DNA from 3 places in the Arthrobacter sp. PM3 genome. Region 2 is predicted to be linked to each of the others. Evidence: riboswitches for the same ligand, from Rfam matches in the RefSeq annotation. Region 2 holds a riboswitch; each other region holds the start of a gene.

What was found. A riboswitch is a leader RNA that binds a small molecule or an ion and turns the genes downstream of it on or off. The one in region 2 is predicted to bind cyclic di-AMP.
Region 1: linked by a shared signal. The riboswitch ahead of CFN17_RS05405 (hypothetical protein) and the one ahead of CFN17_RS09935 (hypothetical protein) in region 2 are both predicted to bind cyclic di-AMP.
Region 3: linked by a shared signal. The riboswitch ahead of CFN17_RS10840 (NlpC/P60 family protein) and the one ahead of CFN17_RS09935 (hypothetical protein) in region 2 are both predicted to bind cyclic di-AMP.

Annotation. Positions count from the first base shown of each region.
Region 1 covers NZ_CP022314.1:1,169,368-1,174,349, forward strand. The annotation lists gene CFN17_RS05400 (HAMP domain-containing sensor histidine kinase) at 1-736, shown strand, start outside; gene CFN17_RS05405 (hypothetical protein) at 909-1,580, opposite strand; cyclic di-AMP (ydaO/yuaA leader) riboswitch at 1,584-1,786, opposite strand; gene CFN17_RS05410 (hypothetical protein) at 1,961-2,215, shown strand; gene CFN17_RS05415 (cation:proton antiporter) at 2,251-3,393, shown strand; gene CFN17_RS05420 (DNA alkylation repair protein) at 3,390-4,118, opposite strand; gene CFN17_RS19895 (glycoside hydrolase family 16 protein) at 4,379-4,982, shown strand, end outside.
Region 2 covers NZ_CP022314.1:2,146,200-2,151,181, reverse strand. The annotation lists gene CFN17_RS09950 (hypothetical protein) at 1-447, opposite strand, end outside; gene CFN17_RS09945 (response regulator transcription factor) at 657-1,397, shown strand; gene CFN17_RS09940 (HAMP domain-containing sensor histidine kinase) at 1,419-3,017, shown strand; cyclic di-AMP (ydaO/yuaA leader) riboswitch at 3,177-3,336, shown strand; gene CFN17_RS09935 (hypothetical protein) at 3,336-4,151, shown strand; gene CFN17_RS09930 (bifunctional glycosyltransferase family 2/GtrA family protein) at 4,332-4,982, shown strand, end outside.
Region 3 covers NZ_CP022314.1:2,348,727-2,353,708, forward strand. The annotation lists gene CFN17_RS10835 (M23 family metallopeptidase) at 1-692, shown strand, start outside; cyclic di-AMP (ydaO/yuaA leader) riboswitch at 816-999, shown strand; gene CFN17_RS10840 (NlpC/P60 family protein) at 1,296-2,054, shown strand; gene CFN17_RS10845 (HNH endonuclease) at 2,276-2,776, shown strand; gene CFN17_RS10850 (molybdenum cofactor guanylyltransferase) at 2,848-3,537, shown strand; gene CFN17_RS10855 (DUF6457 domain-containing protein) at 3,521-3,808, shown strand; gene CFN17_RS10860 (molybdopterin molybdotransferase MoeA) at 3,805-4,982, shown strand, end outside.

The DNA.
Region 1 (4,982 bases), 980 kb from region 2:
CGGCTGGCTCAGTGCGCGCAGCGCCATCCGTCCCCTCGGCGATGCCCTGGCCCGGCAACGGCGTTTCGTCCAGGATGCCAGCCACGAGCTGCGTACCCCGCTAACCATCCTGGATACCCGGATCCAGCTGGCCCAGCGCCACACCGAACCCGGCTCCCGGCAGGCCCGGGACCTGGCCCGGATCCGGGACGACACCGCAACGCTGACCGGGATTGTCAACGAGCTGCTCCTCGCGGCCACCGCCGGAGTGCCCGGCCGGCCGGCAGCACCGGCCGACCTTGCCCGCACCGCCGCCGATGTCGCCGAAGGCCTCCGGCTCGTGGCGGAGGAACGGGGCGTGCACCTGGACGTCACCGCGGACGCCCGGCCGCTGGCCCGGATCGACGGCAACGCCCTGCGCCGCGCCGTGCTGGCTCTGGCGGACAATGCGCTTGCCCACACCCCGCCGGGCGGCCGCGTGGGAATCACGACGTCGGTCGAGCAGAACCGCGCGGTGATCACCGTCGCGGATACGGGGACGGGAATCACCGGCGTCGACCGGGACCGGATCTTTGACCGTTTCGTGCGGACCGCCGGCAACGGCGGACCGCACGGGCAGCGGAGCTTTGGCATCGGCCTGGCCCTTGTCCGGGAAATCGCCGTGGCGGCGGGGGGCGCCGTCGAGGTGGCTTCCACCGGCGCGGCGGGAACGGTCATGAAGATGACGCTGCCGCTGGCCGGGACCGCCGGGCCGTGAGCGGCCCGGCGGCGGGGAAAGCCGGCACATAGGAAAGACCGGCGATCGCCTGCCCCCAAGGGAATTCGATCGCCGGTCTTTCCGGACTGGTTGGCGCTGCCTTGCTGCGCCCTATACTGCGGCGCCCTGCACTGGCAGGGCCCGCTCACTGGCCTGCGAGCGCCCGGACAACTTAGGCGCGGACGAAGGTCACGCCGCCGGTCGCGGTGAGCCAGGACAGCGGGTGGACGATCGTCTGGTTGGAGCCGTTCATGCCGCCGCTGACCACCTGGCCGTTGCCGGCGTAGATGCCGACGTGGCCGGACTGGACCACCATGTCGCCGGGCTGCGGGGTAGCCACCACAGTTCCGAGGCCAAGGAACGCCCGGGGGCCGATGTCGCCTACGGGCTTGCCTGCCGCGCCGAGGGCCTTTTCCACCATGGCGGTGCAGTCCTGGGTGATGCCCAGCTGGCTGTACGCGGCGGACAGCATGATGGCGTTGCGGCTGCCGGCAGGGGCCGCGGCGGCAGGGGCAGCCGGGGCGGCCTGCACCTGGACGGTCGGCTTGGGCGCGGCCGGGGCCGCTGCGGGCGCGGCGGCGGGAGCAGCGGCAACAGGCTTGGGCTGTTCGATGACCGGCGCGGCAATCGAGGAAACCGCGGGGCGGTCAAAGCTGATCTTGACGGTTGAATCGGCGCTGACGGGCGCACTGACCTGCGCCTGGACGTCAACGTTCGACGCCGGAGCGGAGTCCCGCTGCACAGGTGCGGTAGCGGCGTTGGCCGCCATTCCGCTGGTGAGGACCAGGCCGGATGCGGCGGTGATGACGGCGGCATGGCGCGCAAAAGTATTGATTGAAGTCATGGATGTACCTCTCCCAATGCCTGCGAGGTGAGCTGTCGGATTCGGATGGGAGGCACCCGGCCGCACTCCAGGGCCCGGCGTAGCGGGCACCGTGCGGCTTCACCCCAAGGCCTGCATGTCAGCAAGCCGAAAGTGGTTTCCCCGCCTCTGCCGGTCGTTGCTGCGAGTTACCCCCGTGCCGCGGCAGAGTTAGGCAATCGGCTGGGGAGCGCCCGTATCGGAGACAACAGGCACATATCCACCGTAACGCGATCCGCGGTCAAAAGTCACATTCAGGTAACGGCCGCCACGTTTCGGACCCGCCGAAGCCCATAGGGCTGCACCTCATCCGAACACTAGGATGATGCCATCAGCACCACCTTCGAAGCGGAGGCCCGAAAATGAACAGGCACTGTGTCGCGATCTGCCAGCTGAGCAACCAGCCCCAGGAGGATTTCGACGTCAACACCGAGCTGCTGATCCTGGACGGCCAGGACGTCCACGTCTCCACCTGGGACGCGGAACCGCGGGACGGCGGCTTCGATGAGCACGTCTTGAACGACCGGGTGGACGCCCTTGGGTTCATGGTGGTCAACGACTGGGCGTTCCTGGACGGCAAGGCCTACGCGGTGGTGGAACGGCGGTCCGGAACCTAGGCGCGGTGCACGGCGGACACGACTAATTTCGTGCCGTGACGTTCCTGACCCTGGCGCTGATCGCCGTCGTCGCCCTGGCCGGCCCCCTGCTCGCACTGCCGGTGCGCTGGCGGCTGCCGGTGGTCCTCGGGGAACTGCTGGCCGGGATCGTGATCGGGCGCTCCGGCCTCGCCCTCGTGGATCCTGCAGATCCCACATTCAGCCTGCTGGCCAACATCGGCTTTGCACTGATGATGTTCGTGGCCGGAACCCATGTTCCCGTGCGCGATCCTCACATCCGCTCGGCGCTCGGCCACGGCACCCGCCGGGCCGTCGCAGCCGCCGCGGCAGCGGCGGCGGTTGGAACCGGGATCGGCCTGCTTTTCGGAACCGGCCATGCTCCCCTCTACGTCGTACTGCTGGCGTCGTCATCGGCCGCACTGGTCCTTCCGATCGTGGACTCCCTACGGCTTGGCGGCCCCCACGTCATCGCCATGACCGCGCAGGTGGCTATCGCCGACATCGCCTGCATTGTGGCGCTGCCGCTGCTGGTGGATCCGCCGCACGCAGGCCGGGCGGCGCTGGGTGTCCTCACGGTAGCGGGCTGCGCGGCGGTCCTCTTCTTCGTGCTGCGCTGGCTGGAGGACACGGGAATCCGCGGGCGCGTGCACCGCCTCTCGGAAAACCGGAAGTTTGCCCTGGAGCTAAGGATCCAGCTCGCGGTGCTGTTCGCCCTTGCCGGCGTCGCGACCTTCAGCAGCGTGTCGGTGATGATGGCGGGCTTTTCCTTCGGCCTGGTGGTGGCCGCCGTCGGCGAGCCGAGGCGGCTGGCCCGGCAATTGTTCGCCCTCAGCGACGGCTTCCTGGGCCCGGTGTTCTTTGTCTGGCTCGGCGCGTCCCTCACCCTGAAGGACCTGGCCGGGCATCCGGACATGATTGCCCTCGGGGTGGCGCTGGGGGCCGGGACGCTGGTGTCCCACGCGAGCCTCGCCTTCCTGGGGCTCCCCTTGCCGCTCGGCGTACTGTCGGCAGCCCAACTCGGTGTGCCGGTGGCGGCCGCGAGCATCGGCACCCAGCTTCAGGTCCTGCTCCCGGGCGAAGCGGCGGCCCTGCTGGTGGGCGCCCTGATCACAATCGCCGCCAGCGCCGTCGCCGGGTCCCGCGCGGCCAGGAAGTTCGCCCTGCCCCAAGGGACCTAAGAAGTCGAAGGGCTGAACTGCAGCTCCGGCCTTCGCCGGGCCATCTCGGCCAGGACCCGGGCCACGGCCTCTGTGGCGGCGTCAAAACCTGCACCGGTGTCACTCTGTGCGCCGGCGGCGCCGGCGGCAAGACTGCCGGCGGCGGACAGCAACTCCCCCGAGGACCCGCCGAGCACGGCACGGGCCTGGCGGACGAACCTGGCCCAGTCTCCGGAGCCGGCACGCAGCGCCGGCAGCGCGGAGAGAAGCGCGGCACGGCGCAGCCAGACATCGGACTCGCGCACCCACCGGTCCAGCACGCTCTCGGCACGGGCCCTGCCCGGCGGGTCAAGGCCGTCCACCAGGGGGCCGAGGACGTCGATGGCGAGCGGATCAACGAGCTCCCGGACCCGCGCATCCCGGATGAAGCCCTCCAGCCGGGTGAGATCCGAGTTGGTCAGCAGTCCCACGTTGGCCTGCAGGAGCACCACCGCTGCGAGGCGGCGTTCGAACACCGGCACCGCCCACAACTCCGCGCCGAGGGACGTGACCTCATCATGTGCCAGTCCCGGGTACCGGCGCCCGGCGTCGCGCACCGCCCCGCGCACGGCCCCCACGGACGCACCGTAGAACCGCAGGGCGCGGCCGCCGGGTTCCCCGCCAAGCCGGGCACGCATCGTCTCGGCGCGGCTCCAGGAACTTTCCCGCTGCAGCGAGAGGTCAATGAATTCGCCGGCATCACTCACGCGTCCATTCTTCCCCGCTTAAAGCGGACGCGTCACCGGGGTTTGCGGGCCATGGTAACGATCCGGTAACGTTGGCCCCTGGTCGTGAAGGCCAGGCCCGAATGCAGGGCCCCGGACTGCCCCCTTACCGGGCCCGGTTGCGCCGTTCGGCGCCTGCTCGCCCGTGCCGTTGCGGCAGGGGCCGGATGAAGCTTCCCGCATCCTCCGCCGCACTGCCCGCTGCGGTGGTGTGCGCCCGTCACAATGCCCGGAGGGGTCCGTTGTTTAACAAATCACCGATCAAAAGCGCAGCACCAATCAACAAACTCGCCGTCGCGATGGCCATGGGCGCGCTCGCCCTGACCGGGTGCAGCGTCGCCCCCACGGCCGGGGTCTCGGCCACGTCCCCCACACCGTCGGCCAGCCAGGAGTCCCGCCCGGCCCCGGGAGCTGCGGCGCCGAAGCCGGCCGCCGCCTCCGCCGTCAAGCCCGCCCCCGGAACTGCCACGGCCGGGCCCGTAGACGTCGCAGCGGAAGCCGCCCCCGCAGCCGTCGCACCGGCCGCACCTGCCGCCGTCGCACCTGCTCCGCAGGCGGCTGCTGCGGCACCGGTTCCCGCGCCCGTTACCGCCCAGGCCGACGTCGCCGCCACCGGCGACGGTTCGCAGGCCGCCGCCGTCCGGGGCTGGGGTGCGGTTGTGGCCGGCGACGAGTTCTCCAAGGCCGGCGCCCCGGACTCCACCAAATGGAGCGTCTTCAAGGGGACCGGACACGCCGGCAAGGGCGTCCGGAGCCCGCAGGCGTGGTCGGTTGCCAACGGCGTGGCGACCGTCAGCGGCGACTCGGCCGGCACCACGGGCGGCATGTCAGCCAAGTTCGCGCAGC
Region 2 (4,982 bases):
GCCCTGCCCGGAGCCCGGTGCGCCCGGGGCCGAGCCCTGGCCGAAGGCACCCTGTCCGCCGGCTGCCCCGAGCGCCGAATTGTCGGCTGCTGCCGAACTTGAGGTCAGGGCGTAGATGCCGGCGCCGGCGCCGGCTGCCAGGGCTGCCGCGGCCCCGGTGACGATGAGTCCCCTTTTGAGTGTCCAGGGCCTGGCCGTGGCGGCATTCCTGGAGCTGCTTGCCGGGGAGCCCCAGCCTGCGCCGGTTACGGGAACATCCCGCTCCTGCGGGGGCATGCCCCAGGCCGGCGCCGGGGCCTGCACGGCAGAAGCGGCAGGGGCGCCCCAGCCCGGGGCAGCTGCAGCAGCGGGTGCCGGGGGCGTGGTCACCGGCGGGGACGCCGTGGCGGCGTCGCGGGCGGAGTCGGGTGTGGGGCCGGAACCGGTTCCGGGAAGCTGACCGCTCATGGTGTTTCTCCTTATTGACTGCAGAGGGTGCGGGTCGGTGTTCACCCCCAGCGTGCTGAGCGATCCTGTGTCCGGGCTGTGCGGGCCGACAGCCGTGCCTGTGACCTCACCTCTGCCCGGATCGCCGTCCAGCTCGCTAGGCTGGGATTCACAGGCGCCGCACAGGATCCCCAAAGCCCCGCCTAACCGGTAGATCGGAGAGTTGTCCCATGGCCACATCGCACTCCATGACCAACAACCTTCCCCAGCTCACGCATCCGGACGGCTCCCCCATCCGCGCGCTGGTGGTGGACGATGAGCCGAGCCTCTCCGAACTGATGAGCATGGGCCTGCGGATGGCCGGCTGGTCCGTGGCGGTCGCGGAAGACGGCCCCGGGGCGGTCCGGCTGGCCAAGGAGTTCCGGCCCGACGTGCTGGTGCTGGACGTCATGATTCCCGGGTTCGACGGCGTCGAGGTGCTCAGCCGGATCCGCGCGTTCGCGCCGGAGGTGCCGGCGCTGTTCCTTACGGCCAAGGATGCCGTCCAGGACCGCATCACCGGTCTGGCGGCCGGCGGAGACGACTACGTCACCAAGCCGTTCAGCATGGAAGAGGTCCTGCTGCGCCTGCACCGGCTGGTTCAGCGCTCGGGCGTGGCCGCTATGGACACCGCGGAACTCGTGGTGGGCGACCTGGTGCTCAATGTCGACACCCGCGAAGTCAGCCGGGCCGGCGAGGAGCTGCACCTGACCGCCACGCAGTTCGAACTCCTGCGCTACCTCATGGAAAACCCCAAGCGGGTGATCAGCAAGGCCCAGATCCTGGACCGGGTCTGGGACTATGACTTCGGCGGCCAGGCCAACATCGTGGAGCTCTACATCTCCTACCTCCGCAAGAAGGTCGACGCCAACCACGCCCCCATGATCCACACGGTGCGCGGCGCCGGCTACGTCCTGAAACCGGCGGACTGATCCGTGCCAACCCTCTCCGGCATGACCCGTGCCCCCGGGCGCGACTGGCGCAATCCGGCCACATGGCATCTGCGCACCCGGCTGGTCCTGGTCGCCATGGCGCTGCTTGTGGCCATCTGCGGCGCTGTGGGCCTGTTCAGCTATGCCTCAATGGACCTGTTTCTGACCCGGCAGCTCGACACCCAGCTGGAGCAGGCCTCCCACCGGTCCAGCGAGTTCGGCCGGCCCTCGTCCGGGTCTTCGGGCGGGCGCCCCGACCCGCTCGAGGCCCGGGGGCAGGGCATCGGGACGCTCAACGCCCGGATTGAGGACGGTGAGGTCGGCAGCGCCGGGTTCCTCGGCGGCGACGCCACCCGCAAGAGCCTCTCGCCCGACGACAACGCCGTCCTCCTGGCGCTGGCCCCCAACGGCATTCCGGTGGACAGGACGCTCTCGGCAGGCGCGTACCGGCTCACGGCGGTCCGCGCGCCGTACGGCGACATCATTGTCACCGGGCTCCCGCTGGAAGAAAAACAAAACACCCTCGCCTCGCTGGTCTGGACCATGGTGGTGGTCTCCGCCGGCGGGCTCGTGCTGATCGGCCTCGCCGGCACTGCCCTGATCCGGCGCACCATGAAGCCGCTGGAACAGCTGTCCGAAGTGGCCACCCAGGTCTCCCGGCTCCCGCTGGACGCGGGCGAGGTGGCGCTCGCGGTGCGCGTTCCGGCGTCGGCCGCCCATCCCGGAACCGAGGTGGGCAGCGTGGGCTACGCGCTGAACCAGATGCTGGACAACGTCTCCAACGCGCTTGAGGCGCGGCAGGAGAGCGAGATGAAGGTGCGGCAGTTCGTCGCCGATGCCTCGCACGAACTGCGCACGCCGCTCACGGCCATCCGCGGCTACACCGAGCTGATGCGCATGACCGAGCATTTCACTCCGGACGGGGAGAAGTCCCTCTCCCGGGTCCAAAGCCAGTCCGAGCGGATGACCACCCTGGTGGAGGACCTGCTGCTGCTGGCACGCCTGGACGAGGGGCAGCCGCTCAAGATCACCGACGTCGACCTCACCCAGCTGGCCATCGAAACGGTGAGCGATGAGAAAGTCATGGCCCCGGACCGTATCTGGCACCTTGAACTGCCGGACGAGCCCGTGGTGGTGCGCGGCGACGCGACGCAGCTCCACCAAGTCCTCGCCAACCTGCTGTCCAACGCCCGCAAACACACAGAGCCCGGGACCACGGTAGTCACGGGCGTCATGCGGTCCGCGGACGGCAGCGCCGTGATCACGGTGACAGATAACGGCAGCGGCATCGCCCCCGAGTTCGTGGGGCGGGTTTTCGCCCGCTTCGCCCGGGCCGATGCCGCGCGCGCCAATCCGGCAAGTCCCGCCGCCAAGCCGGCGGTGGCGACGGCCGGCGCCCGGCCGGGGTCTGCTCCCCGCGCCGGCGCAGGCCCTGCTTCCATTGGCGCCGGCCCGGCCGGGGCGGCTTCGCCCGCACCGACCTCCGAGGGTACGAGCGGGCTGGGCTTGTCCATCGTCCAGTCCATCGTGGCGGCCCACGGGGGCACCGTCGAGGTCACGTCGCGGCCCGGCCGGACAGAGTTCGCCGTGCGGCTGCCGGCGGCACCGCCGTCGGCCTAGCGCCCGCCCTCAGGCCTGCGGGGCGGCCGCGCAAGCCGACACTCCGGCACTGTGACCCCCGTTACCGAAATGTGACTTAAGCTGCCAAGTGCTGTAGCGTCGATGTGGTGCGGCCTGAACTGACGCCGCACATCCGGTTGGACGCCAAACTCTGCCGCTTCCCGGATTCCGCTGGACCAGGCAGAGGCGGGGGACCCAGAGTTCCCGGGCATTCTGCACACTTGCGCCCTTGGGGTGAAGCCGACACGTGACTTTCCGTGCGGCCGGATGACCTCATCCGAACCCGACAGCTAACTCCGCCGGCGTTGAGAGGCGATCATGACTGACTTCCAGGTACAAACGCGCCCTGACGGCGCTTCTATCCGCTCCCCCAAATCCCGGCACCGCGCCGAACCGGCGCGCCAGGCCACCGGACTGTCGCGGCTGGCCGCCGGGCTGGGCGCCACCGGGCGCCGCGCCGCCGTCGCCACCGCAGCCTGCGCGCTGCTGCTCGGCGGCGCCGCCGCCAGCCAGGCAGCCGAGACGGCCGCCCACGCGGCAAACTTTGCCGGCACCGAGGCGGCCACCGTCGCCGACCCGCTGGCCAAGCTCAACTTCGAACGCGTCCAGGTTGCCGCGACCGGCGCCTCGGCCGGGAAGAACGTGGCAGCTCAGCTCGCCGATGTGCAGGCCGCCGAGCCGCCGGCCAAGGCCCCCGCGGCTCCGGCCCCGGCCGCCCCCGCACCGGCCGCCGCGCCGGCGGCGCCCGCAGCCGCGCCGGCGGCGCCCGCTCCGGCAGCCGCGCCCGCACCGGCACCGGCACCGGCCGCCGCACCGGTCGCAATCGACGACCCCGCCGGCGCACAGGCCTACGCGGCTGCCCAGCTGGGCAGCTACGGCTGGGCACCGGGCCAGATGCAGTGCCTGCAGAAGCTCTGGACCAAGGAATCGGACTGGAAGACAACCGCCACGAACCCCAGCAGCGGCGCCTACGGCGTGGTCCAGTCCCTGCCCGCTGCCAAGATGGCGAGCGCCGGCGCCGACTACATGACCAACTACCGGACCCAGATCAACTGGGGCCTGAACTACGTCAAGGAGCGCTACGGCTCCCCCTGCGGCGCCCTGAACTTCCACCTGGCGCACAACTGGTACTAAGCCGTCACCGTACCGGCGATGGGCCGGCACCGGACCTCAGGTATCGCCCGCGCCCGCCAGACTCACAGGAACGCCCCGAACCGGCCGGTTCGGGGCGTTCCTGTGTTTCCGTCGTACTTCCACAGGCCCCGCACAGCTTGACCCTAAAGCCCTCATATGGGCCGCCGGGAAAGTTGAGCCATGACGTTCACAGACCAGGCCTCAGGAACCCCGCCCCGACCCACGGCGACGCTGGCCGACGCGCACGCACCGGCTCCGTTCGCCGGTGCGCTGACCGATCCCGGCGGCCGGCGCTCACCGGTTGACACGCGTGCCAGCACACCGCTGCTGGACGTCACCATCCCGGTCTTCAACGAAGAACGCGACCTCGAGGCCTGCCTGCGCCGCCTGCACGCCTATCTCCTCGGATCCTTCCCGCACCCCTTCCGGATCACGGTGGCGGACAACGCCAGCACCGACGGGACGCTCAAGACCGCGGAGCGGGTAGCGCGCGAGCTCCGCGAAGTGACCGTGGTCCACATGGCCGAGAAAGGGCGCGGCAACGCGCTGCGGAAGGTGTGGCTCGCCTCGCCGTCGCCTGTCCTGGCCTACATGGACGTGGACCTGTCCACCGACCTCGCGGCGCTCGGCCCGCTCCTTGCCCCGCTCATTTCGGGCCACTCCGACCTCGCGATCGGCACCCGCCTGACCCGTAGTTCACGCGTGGTCCGCGGACCCAAACGGGAATTCATCTCGCGCAGCTACAACTTCCTGCTGCAGTCCCTGATGGGCGCCCACTTCAGCGACGCCCAGTGCGGCTTCAAGGCGATCCGCGCCGATGTCGCCCGGCAA
Region 3 (4,982 bases), 200 kb from region 2:
CGTTCCGCCAGGTCACGGATTTCGCCGCCGCCAGCGGCGTGGGGCAGAAGGCCGGTATAGCACTGGCTGCCACCGGTCTGGTGCTCACGGTCACGGTCCCCGTCACCAACCCGGTCATGGCCTCGAACACGGGCGGGTCCGGCGCGATTTCGGCCGCTGCGCAGCCGGATGTCACGGCTGCCGCCGCCGCAAAGGTTGATTTCAGCCGGACGGCCGTCACCACCAAGGGCGACCCGGACGGCAAACTCAAGCAGCTGCTGAGCGCCCAGTCGGTCGGCAGCATCACCCGCGCCGCGTCGGCCGGCACGCTGGGTGCACCGCTGGACCAGATGGTCACCGCTTCGCCGTTCGGTTACCGCGTGAGTCCCATCACGGGAGGCGCGGGGGAGTTCCACCGAGGCCAGGACTTCGCCGCCCAGTGCGGCACGCCGGTCCACGCGGCCGCCAGCGGCACCGTGACCTTCAACGGATGGCACCCCTACGGCGGCGGAAACCGGGTGGTCATCGACCACGGCAACGGCCTGGAGACCACGTACAACCACCTGTCCTCGTCCACGGTGACGGTGGGCCAGAAGGTCTCCCGCGGCGACGTCGTCGCCATGAGCGGAACCACCGGCGCCTCCACCGGCTGCCACCTCCACTTTGAAGTGATGGTCAACGGCGACGTCGTCGACCCCCTCGGCTGGCTCTAATAAAGACGATGGCCGACTCTCAATTCACCGTGACACGCCGTGATCTGAATGTGACATTGCGGCCGGACTCCTGTAGGGTTTGAAGCACGCCAACTTTTCCGAAGTTGGCGCTCTTGAGTGGATTGCCTAGCTCTGCCACCGCTCAAGGTCCGTTCGCATTACATCGTCTGGCAGGGGCGGGGGAACCAATTTCGGCCTTCGAAAGAAGGCCTAGGGGTTAAGTCGCAAAGCTTCCCAGGAAGCGGCGCGGCCGGGTGACTCCCATCCGAATCCGACAGCTCACCTCGTAGGCATTGGGAGAGGCTACTTTCGTGTCTTCACGCCACAATGCTGCGCGTCTGCGCACTGGCGCGGCTCACCTGAGCCCGCTGGCATCCACATCACGTGCCGCCCTTGCCGGTGCCCGGATTGGATCACGTTCCGCAGGCTCAATCTCTACCGAGCCCGGACAGCATGCAGTTCCCGCTTTTGGCGCGTCTTCGCAGTACACCCTTCGCTAAGTAACCCGTTTTACGGGGCGATCCGGCGTACCCCCAAGATGCCGGAGCGTCCTCACTCCGCGCCCGAAGCGCGCGGTCCAAGGATCACGAAAGAGAGAACTTAATGACTACTCGTGCAACCGCTGCACGGCACCGCGCCGAGGTCACCAAGACCAACTCGTTGGCTGTTATTGCTAAGGCTGTCGGCGACAACGCCGGCGGCATGGGCCGTCAGGCCGCGGTCATCGCCGCAGCCTCCGGTCTGGTTCTGACCAGCGGAATCGCAGCCAACGCTGCTGAGACCAACGTTCAGCGCGAATCCACCTCGGCTTCGGCCCTGGAGGTCCAGTCCTCCGCTCCGGCCACGATCTCGGCCGCATCCACCATCGCGATCTCCTACGAGAAGCCCGCCGTCACGACGACGCCGGCCCCCGTCGTCGAGGCCCCCAAGCCGGTCGTCAAGGTCCAGGACGCCACGGCTTCCCAGGCCGGCGGCGCCCAGCTGGGCGTCAGCGGCGGCGTGGCCGCCCAGGCCCCGGCCGGGATCGGCAGCGGCGCCGGCGCGACCATCGCTGCTGCGGCCTACGCACAGATCGGTGTCGCGCAGGACTGCACCGCCCTCGCCACCAACGCCCTCGCTGCGGCCGGCATCCACTACCACGGCTGGCCGGCAGGCTACCTGTCCCTGGGCCGCACCGTGAGCGCCGCGGAAGCACGCCCGGGTGACCTCGCGTACTACCAGAACGGCGGCGTCGGCATGGCCCACATCGCGGTCTACGTCGGCAACGGCATGGCAGTGCACGGCGGCTGGAACGGCGGCACCACCGCGCTGTACAGCGTTAACGTCGGCTCCGGCCCGGTCTTCATCCGCGTCGGCGGCTAAGCTCACGCCCACCGCACACGCAAAGACCCCCGCCTCACGAGGCGGGGGTTTTTGCGTTGCCGGGGAATGAACTTTCCGCGCCGCCCGCCGCGCCAGCGAAAAAATATTCGGTGATCCGGCAGTTGAGTGTTTACTCTTGTCTTGTCGATCCATAGCCCGACCATGCAGAGGGCAGCCGGCCCTCGTGCCCCTGGCGGGTGCGGCCGTGAAGAGGTATGCGGATGCGCACTCTCGTTCTGAATGCTGGATATGAGCCGCTGGCGGTAGTCACCTTCCGCCGGGCGCTGGTCCTTGTCCTGACCGGAAAGGCCAGTGTGGTGGCCGAGGGGGACGACCCCGTGGTCGGCCCCCAGGACATCCTGGGCCGCCCGTCCGTCATCCTGCTAAACCGCTACATCCGGCCGCGGTACAACACGGTCACGGCGGTCAGCCGCCGCGGCGTGCTCCGCCGCGACGCCCACCGCTGCGCGTACTGCGGCAAGGCCGCCCACACGATCGACCACGTCCAGCCCAAGTCCCGCGGCGGTGCCGACTCGTGGGAGAACCTCGTGGCGGCGTGCCTGCGCTGCAACAACGCCAAGGGCGACCACACGCCGGCGGAAATGGGCTGGAAGCTCGGCTTCGTGCCCGGCCCGCCGAAGGGCACCATCTGGCAGATCAAAGAACTTGAGAAGCCGACGCCGGCCTGGGACCCGTTCCTGCTGCCGGAATCGGCCGCCTGAACTGCTGTTTGAACTGCTGTTTGAGCTGTTGTTTGAACGAATAGTGGCCGGTGCCGGGTTAGGCTGACCCCGTGGAGTTCGACGCCATCATCCTCGCCGGGGGCAGGTCCGCCCGTCTCGGCGGTGTGCCCAAGGCCCGGCTCATGTATGACGGCGCCACCCTCCTCGCGCGGTCCCTGCGCGCCGCGGACGGCGCCGGACGGGTTGCCGTCGTCGGGCCCGACCCCGGTGACCTGCCGGCGGGGACCCTGACCTGCCGGGAAGATCCGCCCTTCGGGGGACCGGCGGCCGCCATCGCGGCCGGGCTCAGCGCCCTGGCCGACCGCGCCTCAAGTCCCGGCGCCCCCGCGCCCTTCACCCTGGTCCTGGCCTGCGACATGCCCCGGTCCGCAGCGGCCGTCCGTGCCCTCGCCGACGCGCTGATCGACGAACAGGCCGGCATTGCGGGCGACGGCGTCATGGCCGTCTCGGCCGAGGGGCGCAAGCAGCCGCTCGCGGGTTTTTATGGCACGGCTGCGCTACAACGGGCTGCGACGGACGCAGCGCGCGAGGACAGGCTCGAAAACGCCTCGGTCTTCGCCCTTCTTGCTAGGCTGGAGGTGCGGGAAGTTCGCGTCCCCCAGGGGTCCACGGATGATGTTGACACTTGGGATGACGCAGCCGCACTAGGGGTGTCCGGCGGGATTCCAGGCCTTGGTCCGGGCCCCGGCACCGCGCAGCAGAACCCGACCATGGAGGCAAACGGTGAAAAGCCAGGATGAAACGCTGGAAGACTGGTGCCGTGCCCTGCTCCAGGCCCTCCAGCTCGAAGAAGTCGAGATTGACGTGAACGAGGTCCTCTCCCTCGCAGGCGTGGCCGCGCACTCCGTGGTCCGCCCGGCGGCGCCGCTGACCACGTTCATCGCAGGCTACGCCGCGGGCCTGGCCTCCGGTGCGGGACAAGCCGCGGATGCCGACCCCATGCAGGCCGCCATGGCCGTAGCCCGCAGGCTTGCCAAGGACTACGCGGCCGCCGAAGCCACCGGGGCATGACGCCCGCGCCCCCGGAGGGCAGCGGACCCGACCCCGCAGGCACGGACGAGCCGCACCGGCATCTGGCCCACACCTGGCAGGAGGCCCGGCAGCTCGCCTTCGACTGCGCCGCCCCCATCCCCGCCGCCCCCGTCCCGCTCCGGCAGGCCCTGGGCCGGACCCTGGCCGCGGACGTCGAGGCACAGCAGGACATGCCCCACTATGCCTCCTCCGCCATGGACGGCTGGGCCGTCAACGGCAGCGGTCCCTGGATCCTGGCCGAACCCAACCAGCGGCTGGCCCCGCACCAGGCCAGCCCGGTCGCCACCGGCGGCCTCATCCCGGCAGGCGCCAAAGCCGTCCTGCGCAGCGAAAGCGGCGTCATCGACACCGACGAGGACGGCCTGCCGGTCCTGAAGCTCGGCGGTTCCGCGAAGCCGGGCGATCCTCGCAACGGCGACCACATCAGGAAAGCAGGCGAGGAAGCTGCCGCCGGCGACATCCTGATCAAGGGCGGCACCGTCCTCAATCCGGCCCACCTGGCCCTCGCGGCCCTGGCCGGAACCGACACCCTCCCGGTGCTCGGCAAAGCCGTGGTGCGCCTCGTCTTCACCGGCTCCGAGGTTGTCACGTCCGGGACGCCGGCGCCCGGGCAAGTCAGGGACACCTTTGGCCCCCAGCTGGGAGCGGTCGTGGCCATGCTCGGCGGGATCTGCACCGAGGAAGTGAAGATCGGCGACACCTATGCCGAATGGCTGGCAGCGCTCGAGGACGGCCAGCCCGTCTCTCCGCCCGGCGCCGGGAGCACCGCTGGCGATCCTGCCGATGACAGCCCGCCCGCCGACGTCGTCATCACCACCGGCGGCACGGGACGCTCCGGCACGGACCACCTCCGGCGTTCCGTCGCGGAGCTGGGCGGACGCCTGCTGATCGACGGGATCGCCATGCGGCCCGGCCACCCGGCCGTCCTCGCCGAACTACCCGACGGCCGCTACGTCATCGGCCTGCCCGGCAACCCCCTCGCGGCCATGATGGCGCTGTCCACCATCGGCGGTCCGCTGCTGGCAGCCCTCGGGCACCGGTCCATGCCGCCGCTGAGCGACGTGCCGTGCGGCTCCACCATCGAGGCCGACCCCGGCCGGACCCGGCTCATGCCCTTCCGCCTGCTCTACGGCATGGCCTCGCCAGCGCAGCA